Regions from separate parts of the Streptomyces sp. NPDC051921 genome, predicted to be linked through region 2. Evidence: riboswitches for the same ligand, from Rfam matches in the RefSeq annotation. Region 2 holds a riboswitch; the other holds the start of a gene.
The links. Region 2 has a riboswitch for cyclic di-AMP ahead of AB0M16_RS18445 (M23 family metallopeptidase). Riboswitches for the same ligand answer to the same signal wherever they lie in the genome.

Region 1 (4,095 bases), on a different contig from region 2:
GCCGCTCGCACTCCTCGCCCTGGCAGTCGGGGCCTTCGGGGTCGGCACGACCGAGTTCGTCGTCATGGGACTGCTGCCCGAGATCGCCGCCGACTACGGCGTCTCCATCCCCACCGCGGGCCTGCTGGTCACCGGCTACGCGCTCGGCGTCGTCATCGGCGCGCCCCTGCTGACCGTCCTCGGCGACAAGGTGAGCCGCAAGCGGATGCTCACGCTGCTGATGGGCCTGTTCGTGATCGGCAATCTGGTCTCCGCCCTCGCCCCGAGCTTCGGGGCGATGCTGGCCGGCCGCGTGATCGCCTCGCTCGCGCACGGCTCGTTCTTCGGCATCGGGTCCGTCGTGGCCGCCGACCTCGTCGCGCCGGGCAAGAAGGCCGGCGCCATCGCCACCATGTTCACCGGCCTGACGGTCGCCAACATCGTCGGCGTGCCGCTCGGCACCTTCATCGGCCAGGCGGTCGGCTGGCGCACCACCTTCGCGATCGTCGCCGCACTCGGTGTGATCGGGCTGCTCGGCATCGTCAGGCTCGTTCCCGCCATGCCCCGCCCCGAGGGCGCCCAGCTGCGCCGCGAGCTGAAGGCGTTCCGCAACCCGCAGGTGCTGCTCGCGATGGCGATGACCGTGCTCGGCTTCGGCGGCGTCTTCGCCGCGATCACATACATCGCGCCGATGATGACCGAGGTCGCCGGCTACTCCGACGGTGCGGTCACCTGGCTGCTGGTCCTCTTCGGCGTCGGCATGTTCCTCGGAAACCTGCTCGGCGGCCGGTACGCCGACCGCGCGCTGATGCCCCTGCTGTACACCACCCTCGGCGGGCTCGCGCTCGTCCTCGCGCTGTTCACCGTGGCCGCCCACAGCAAGGTCCTCGCCGCGATCGCCATCCTCCTCGTCGGAGCGCTCGGCTTCGCCACGGTGCCCCCGCTGCAGAAGCGCGTCCTCGACCAGGCACACGGCGCGCCCACCCTGGCCTCCGCCGTGAACATCGGTGCCTTCAACCTCGGCAACGCGCTCGCCGCCTGGCTCGGCGGCCTCGTCATCGCCGCCGGCTTCGGCTACACCTCCCCGAACTGGGTCGGCGCCGTCCTCGCCGCCGCCGCCCTCGGCCTCGCCGTCTGGTCCGCCGCGCTGGAGCGGCGGGCCCCCGCGGCCCCCGCCGCGGACGCCGGGGCGGACGCCCGCGTCCTCGTCCACCACTGACCCCCTCCCCCACGCCCCCTTCCCTCCTCCCGCACCCCATCCCCCAGGAGAAGCGCCATGAGCACCACCGCCGTCACCCCGCTGACCACCGCCGAGGCCGAGACCCTGCTCACCACCGCCCGCCGAGCCGCCGAGGCCGCCGGCGTGGCCGTCAGCGTCACCGTGCTCGACGCCGGCGGGCACCTGCTCGCCTTCCGCCGCGACGACCGGGCGGTGCTGATCTCCGGCGAGACGAGCACCCGCAAGGCGTACACCGCCCTGCAGCTCGACGCCCCCACCGCCGACCTGGTGGACCTGGTCAAGCCGGACGGCCCGTTCCACAGCCTCACCACCGCGCTCGACCGGCCGCTGCTCTTCATCGCCGGCGGCCTGCCCGTCCACCGCGACGGACGGCTCATCGGCGCCGTCGGTGTGGGCGGCGGCGCCCCGGAGCAGGACCACGCCTTCGCCGGTACCGCCGTGGCCGCCCTCGCCTGATCCGTCCGCCCCCAGGGACTCCTGGGGCGGACACGACAGTGCTCCCGCACCTGGCCCGGCCGGCCGGTGCGGGAGCACTGTCCTTCTGTCAGCGGTGTCAGTAGGCGCCGAAGACGTTGTCGATGGAGCCGTAGCGGTCGGCGGCGTAGTTGCAGGCCGCCGTGATGTTGGCGACGGGGTCGTACGGGTCGTTGGCCGTGCCTTCGACGTGGTAGGCCCGGAAGGTCGGGTCGATCACCTGGAGCAGGCCCTTGGAGGGGGTGCCGGCGAGGGCGTTGGAGTCCCAGTTGTTGATGGCCAGCGGGTTGCCGGACGACTCGCGCATGATGTTGCGGTGGATGCCGTCGTAGCTGCCGGGGATGCCCTTCTTGGCCATGATGTCCAGCGCCTCGCGGATCCATCCGTCGAGGTTGTCCGGGTACGAGGTCGCCTTCGCCGGCGCCGCCGCCTGGACCGCGGCGCCCGCGCCCGCGCCGGTGCTCGCCTTCGTGGCGGTCGGGGCCGCCGCGCGCTTGACCCCGGAGAGCGCCGCGCCGGTCGCGTCGACGGTCAGCCGCATGCCGGGCCGGATGAGGGCCGGGTCGGCACCGACGGCGCTCCTGTTGTCGCGGTAGACCTTCTTCCAGCCGCCCTTCACCGCGTACTTCCGGGCGATCTTCGAAAGGGAGTCGCCGGCGACGACGGAATAGCGCACCGTTCCGGGCGCCTTCGCCACCTGCGCGACCTGGGCCACCCGAGCCGCGGCCTTTTCGACTGCGACGGTCTGGGCCGCCTGCGGGGTGACCGCCCCGGCGGTCGTCGCGCCGGCCAGCGGCAGGGCCAGCGCGGCGCTGCCGGTGATGCCGACGGCCGCGATGCCGCGGGCGAACGGGGACTTCTTGGAACGGCGGTGCTTGGCGTGTCCACGCATGGCGGGGTCCTCTCCTCCGCCTGCGAGGTGAGCTGTCGGGTTCGGGCTGGAGATGCCCGGCCGCGCATGAGGCACGGCTTCACCCCGAGCCGCCCCGGTATCCGGGGACGGCGGCGAACCTGGGTCCCCCGCTCCTGCCGGAAGTGGTCGTGTGTGCGGTTCCCGGGCGGCGGCAGGATGAGGCGTTTCCGTCCGGTTGCCGGGTGACCGTAAGCGAATTCATCCGGCGAAAACAAGACGGAAATTAATCAAAGCAAATGGATCATTCCGGGAAATAGAAAGGATCAATCCACTCACCCACGCGGTGCTCGCCAACCCCTCCCCGACAGCGCGCATCTGACGTCCCGGCAGCACTCTCCGGGGCGAAATGGCCGTGACTCAGATCACGCACACCGCACCGTGCACCACTACGGCAGAGAAATAGCTCCAATGCCGGAATTCCTTCAGCATTCCGGCATTGGAGCTCAATAGCGGGACATCTACCTCTTTGTCCGAATGTGCACGATGTGGGTCAGCGCGCGGGCGCGCGGCTGGGCTCCTCGTCGGCCTCCATGTCCTCGCCCTCGGTGTCGAGGTGCGGCAGGATCCGGTCGAGCCAGCGCGGCGTCCACCAGGCACGGCTGCCCAGCAGTGTCATCACGGCGGGGACGAGCAGGAGCCGCACGATGGTGGCGTCGATCAGGACGCTGACCGCGAGCCCCAGGCCGAGCATCTTGATGACGATGTTGTCGGACACGATGAAGGCCGCGAAGACGCTCACCATGATCAGTGCGGCACAGGTGATGACCCTCGCGGTGATCTCCAGGGCGTGGGCGACGCTCGCCTCGGCGTCGCCTGTGCGCAGCCACGCCTCCCGCACCCGGGACAGCAGGAAGATCTCGTAGTCCATGCTGAGGCCGAAGACGATGGCGAACATCATCATCGGCACGTAGCTCTCGATGGGCACCTTGCCGGAGACGCCGAGCGCGGGACCGCCCCAGCCCCACTGGAAGACGGCCACGACGACGCCGTACGAGGCGGCGATGGACAGCACGTTGAGGACGGCGGCCTTGACGGCCACGAGGAGCCCTCGGAAGACGATGAGGATGACCAGGAAGGCGAGCGCCACCACCACCGCGATGATCAACGGCAGCCGGCTGGAGACGATGTCGAGGAAGTCGACCTGGGAAGCCGTGGTGCCGGTGACGTAGGTCTTCGCGTCCGTGCCGGCCACCGCCTGCGGCAGCACGTCGTCGACGAGGTGGTTGGTGAGCTGGGTGGTCTTCTCGTCCTGCGGGGAGGCGACCGAGTAGGCGGTGCCGATCAGCACGTCACCGTCGGAAGTGGGCTGCAGGGGGGTGATGGAGGCCGCGTCGGGCACGTTGGCGAGCGACTGCTGGAGCTTGCCGGCGAGCGCCGAGCGATCGGATGCCGGCACCGCGGTCTGGTCCACCACGAGGGTCAACGGCCCGTTGGCGCCCGGCCCGAAGGCCGTGGAGATCAGGTCGTAGGCGCGCCGGTCGGTGAACGA
Region 2 (4,095 bases):
GTGCGTGTAGTACAGGTCGATGTGGTCGGTGCCGAGGCGGCGCAGCGACTCCTCGGCCGCGGCCTTGATGTTCGCGGCGCCCAGGCCCTTGTAGCGGGCGTGGGCCCCGACCTTCGTGGCGACGAGGACGTCGGAGCGGTTGCCGCGGGAGGCGAGCCAGCGGCCGATGACGGTCTCGGACTCCCCGCCTTCGTTGCCCTCGGCCCACTGCGAGTAGGCGTCGGCGGTGTCCACGAAATTGCCGCCCGCGGCGGCGTAGGCGTCGAGGACGGCGAAGGACTGCGCCTCGTCGGCGCTCCAGCCGAAGACGTTGCCGCCGAGGGCGAGCGGGAAGACGTGCAGGTCGGAAGAGCCCAGCCGGCGAAGGGAAGTCATGGGGTGATCAACCCTCCGCCCCGCCGGGCCTATTCCGCGGTGACCGGGCCCGCGGGGACGGACGTCAGATGCTCAGGCCCTTGGAGCGGAGCCAGGCCGCCGGGTCGATGCCGTCGCCGGACGGGGTGTGGACCTCCAGGTGGAGGTGCGGGCCGGTGACGTTGCCGGTGGCGCCGACGCGGCCGATGGTCTCGCCGGTGCCGACGGACTGCCCGGCGCCGACCGTCATCGAGGAGAGGTGGCAGTACCAGATCTCGGTGCCGTCCTCGAGCTCCAGGACGATCCGGTAGCCGTACGCGCCGGACCAGCCGGCCGACTTCACGGTGCCTCCGTGCACGGCCTTGACCGGGGTGCCGGTGGGAGCGGCGAAGTCCAGGCCGGTGTGGTAGCCGGAGGACCACATCGAGCCGGCCTCGCCGTAGGTCGAGGTGATCGTGTACGAGGAGGTCGGCAGCGAGTAACTTGCGGCCAGCTTGGCCAGGCGCTCGGCCTCGGCCTTGCGCGCGGCCTCCTCCTCGGCCTGCTTCTTCGCCTCGGCGGCCGCCTTCTCCGCCGCGTCGGCCTTGGCCGCGGCCTCCGCCGCCGCCTTCTCGGCGGCCTCCTTCTCCGCAGCGGCCTTCTCGGCGGCGTCCGCGGCGGCCTGCTGCTGCTCGGCCTGCTGGAGGATGCGGGCGCGCAGCGCCTCGCCGGCGTCGGCCTGCGTCTCGGTCCGGGTCTGCGAGCCGGTGCCGGAGTCCGTGCCGTCACCGGTGGTGAAGGTGAGCGCGGTGAGCGGCTGCGTGTTGTTGCCGCCCGCGGTGTCCGCGGCGCCCTCGTCGTGGCCGATCAGGTCGCCGACGCCGGGCAGGTCGGAGGCGTCGGGCAGGTCGACGTCCGGCAGGGCTATGGAGACCGGGGGCTTCTGCTGGGCGGTGGCCAGGCCGCCGGCACCGACGGCGGCGATCACGCCGACGCCGAGGACGGTGGAGGAGCGCGCGAAGTTGGAGCGCTGCTTGACGACGCGGTGGCGTCCGCCGGAACGGCGGTCACGCAGGGAGTCCTCGGTGGGGTTCCACTCCTCCCCGGCTCCGTCCAGGACGCCCGCGTCACCCGCCGCGCCGGAGGCGTCGAAGGGGGTGAAAGGGGCGAAGGGGGTTTGCGGAGCGGGGGTGTTGGACGCCACGGAGGCGTTCTCCTTTCCTTCCTTCTCGCCTACCGGGTTAGCTGACGGGTTCGGAGCAGGAAGGTCTCCTACGGGCGTACCGCACGGGTGCGGTGGGGCCCGATTCACCCCAAGTGGTGGTTCCCCGGTTCCCTTGCGGGATTCGGCGCGTGCGCACGGTGCCGCCTCTTGCGGCGGCTGGGACGACCGCGCTGCGTTATCGAACGTTAATAGACTCGGCCACCCGATTCCAAGCCGTATCCCTTGATCATTCGTTGAAATGGGAGGGAATCGTCCGACTTGACCCCCACTCAGAAACGCGTCAGCAGCAAACCGTGAATCTGACGTTACGTCAATTGTTATCAGAGGGACACCCCCCGACTACAGCTGGTCACCGCTTCCCGGCAGGGCCCGGCGGCACCACCGGCATCGTCCGCCGCCGCTCCGGCTGCCCCATCGCCGGACGGCTCACCGCGAGCAGCGCCATGTCGTCCGTGGCGCCCCCGCCGGTGTGCCGGCGCACGTCCGCCACCAGAGCGTCGAGGAGCTCCTCCGGCCCCGGGAAGAGCCGCCCCGCGAGACGCTCGCCCGGGTCGTAGAAGACCCCCTCCGCGTCCCGCGCCTCCGAGAGCCCGTCCGTGTAGAACAACAGCGTCGCGCCGGGCGGGTACGACGTCTCGTCGGCCCGGTCCGGCCAGACCGCGAGGTCCCCCATCCCCAGCGGCAGCGCGGCCTCGCTCGGCCGCAGCAGCTCGACCCCGCCGTCCGCCCGCAGCAGCAGCGGCTCCGGGTGACCGCGGTTGACCACCCGCACCACCCGGTCGCCGCCCGGGATCTCGGCGAGCACGGCCGTGGTGAAGCCCTCGAAGGCGTCGAACCCCTCCCGCCGGGTGCCCTCCCGGGCCAGCGCCCGCTCCAGGCGCGCGGCCACGCCCTCCAGCGTCGCCTCCTGCTCGGCCGCCTCCCGGAAGGCACCGATGACCACGGCCACCGCCTCCACCGCGCCGAGCCCCTTGCCCCGGACGTCCCCGACCACCAGGCGCACCCCGTACGGGGTGTCCTGTACGGCGAACAGGTCGCCTCCGATGAACGCGTCCGCGTGCGCCGCCTCGTACCGGGCCGCGATCTGCAACCCGCCGATCCGGGCGGAGGGTGCCGGGAGCACCGCCCGCTGCGCGGCCTCCGCGATCACCCGCGCCGACGCGAGCCGTTCGCCGCTCCGGCGCACCGCGCGGTTGATCAGCAGCGCGAGCGCCGCGACGGTGACCACCGTCAGGGTCTCGGTGAGTGCCGGGATCCGGTCGACCGTCCCGTTGTAGACGTGCAGACCGACGCTGGCCAGGACCGCGGCGATGCCCGTGAGCAGCGTGACCAGGGTGGAGAAGAACGGGGCGGCGATCAGCGGCGCCGCCGAGAACAGCGGCGACGCCGTGTAGTCGGCCGGGGTCGACAGGTCGAAGGCGACCCCGCCCACGATGATCAGCGGGGGGAGCGCGCGCAGGAAGCGCCGGGCGCCGCGGTACGGACGGATCACGCCCTCGCCGCCCGCTCCACGGCCCGCCGATGCTCGCCCCACCTGTGCTCTCCTGCCCGGTCGGTCCGTCCACGGGGCGGACCGAACCGCGCCCACCCCAGGGTGCCGTCAGGACGAGCGGCTCGGCGACTCCTCCTCGGCCGGTTGGCGTACGGCGAGCCGCCCGCCACGCGCCAGCGCCGCCATGGCCGCCGCGCACCCGAGACCGATGGCGCAGAGCACCAGCCACGGCGCCGCCGACCAGCCGGTCACGTCGAGCAGGGCGCCCGTCCCCAGGTTCCCGAGCGTGATGCCGATCCCGCAGACCGTGTTGTAGAGCCCGTAGTGGGTGGCGACCCAGCGGCCCTCGGACAGGGCGACGACCGTGTCCATCTCGTACGGGTAGAGCACCGCGTTCGCCACCGCCAGGACCGCCGCGCACAGCAGCAGCCCGACCAGGGAGCGCCCGAGCGCGGCCGGCACCAGGAAGGCCGCCCCCATCAGGGCGAGCCCGAGCACCAGGCACCGCTCCCGGGAGAGCCGCGCCGAGCACCAGGCCGTGATGCGCAGCTGCCCGGCGAGCGCCACCAGCGCCGAGACCACGAACAGCGCGGTGGTCGCCGCCGTGCCGTCCGCGGCGAGCGGCAGCGCCAGATAGACCTGGAAGGACAGCACGTACGAGCCGGTCATGGCGAGCGAGAACAGCCAGAAGACCCGGTTGGCGAGCACCGTACGGAACTGCCCCCCGGCCCGCCCTTCGCCCTCGGCCGCCTCCGCGGACCGCCGGACGGGCAGGTGCCGCAGCTGTACGACGGTCAGCCCGGCGAACAGCACCGCCGCCACCACGCACGTGAGCCGGAACGACACCCCGGTCAGCGCGACCCCGACCAGCGGCCCGAGCAGGGTGCCGGCCTGGTAGTAGACGTTGAACAGGGCGAACGCCTCCACGCGCCGCTCCCCCGCCTCCGCCGCCAGACAGGCCCGCACCGCCGGGTTGAACAGCGCCCCCGCGAGGCCCGTCGCGAGCGAGGCGGCGATCAGCATCGGCAGCGACTGCGCGAAGGCG

Region 1: linked by a shared signal. The riboswitch ahead of AB0M16_RS06195 (LysM peptidoglycan-binding domain-containing protein) and the one ahead of AB0M16_RS18445 (M23 family metallopeptidase) in region 2 are both predicted to bind cyclic di-AMP.

What each region holds. Positions count from the first base shown of each region.
Region 1 covers NZ_JBFAXU010000003.1:330,430-334,524, reverse strand. The annotation lists gene AB0M16_RS06205 (MFS transporter) at 1-1,198, shown strand, start outside; gene AB0M16_RS06200 (heme-binding protein) at 1,256-1,675, shown strand; gene AB0M16_RS06195 (LysM peptidoglycan-binding domain-containing protein) at 1,773-2,585, opposite strand; cyclic di-AMP (ydaO/yuaA leader) riboswitch at 2,590-2,745, opposite strand; gene AB0M16_RS06190 (MMPL family transporter) at 3,097-4,095, opposite strand, start outside.
Region 2 covers NZ_JBFAXU010000013.1:20,698-24,792, forward strand. The annotation lists gene AB0M16_RS18440 (aldo/keto reductase) at 1-375, opposite strand, end outside; gene AB0M16_RS18445 (M23 family metallopeptidase) at 440-1,537, opposite strand; cyclic di-AMP (ydaO/yuaA leader) riboswitch at 1,549-1,695, opposite strand; gene AB0M16_RS18450 (PP2C family protein-serine/threonine phosphatase) at 1,908-3,092, opposite strand; gene AB0M16_RS18455 (MFS transporter) at 3,159-4,095, opposite strand, start outside.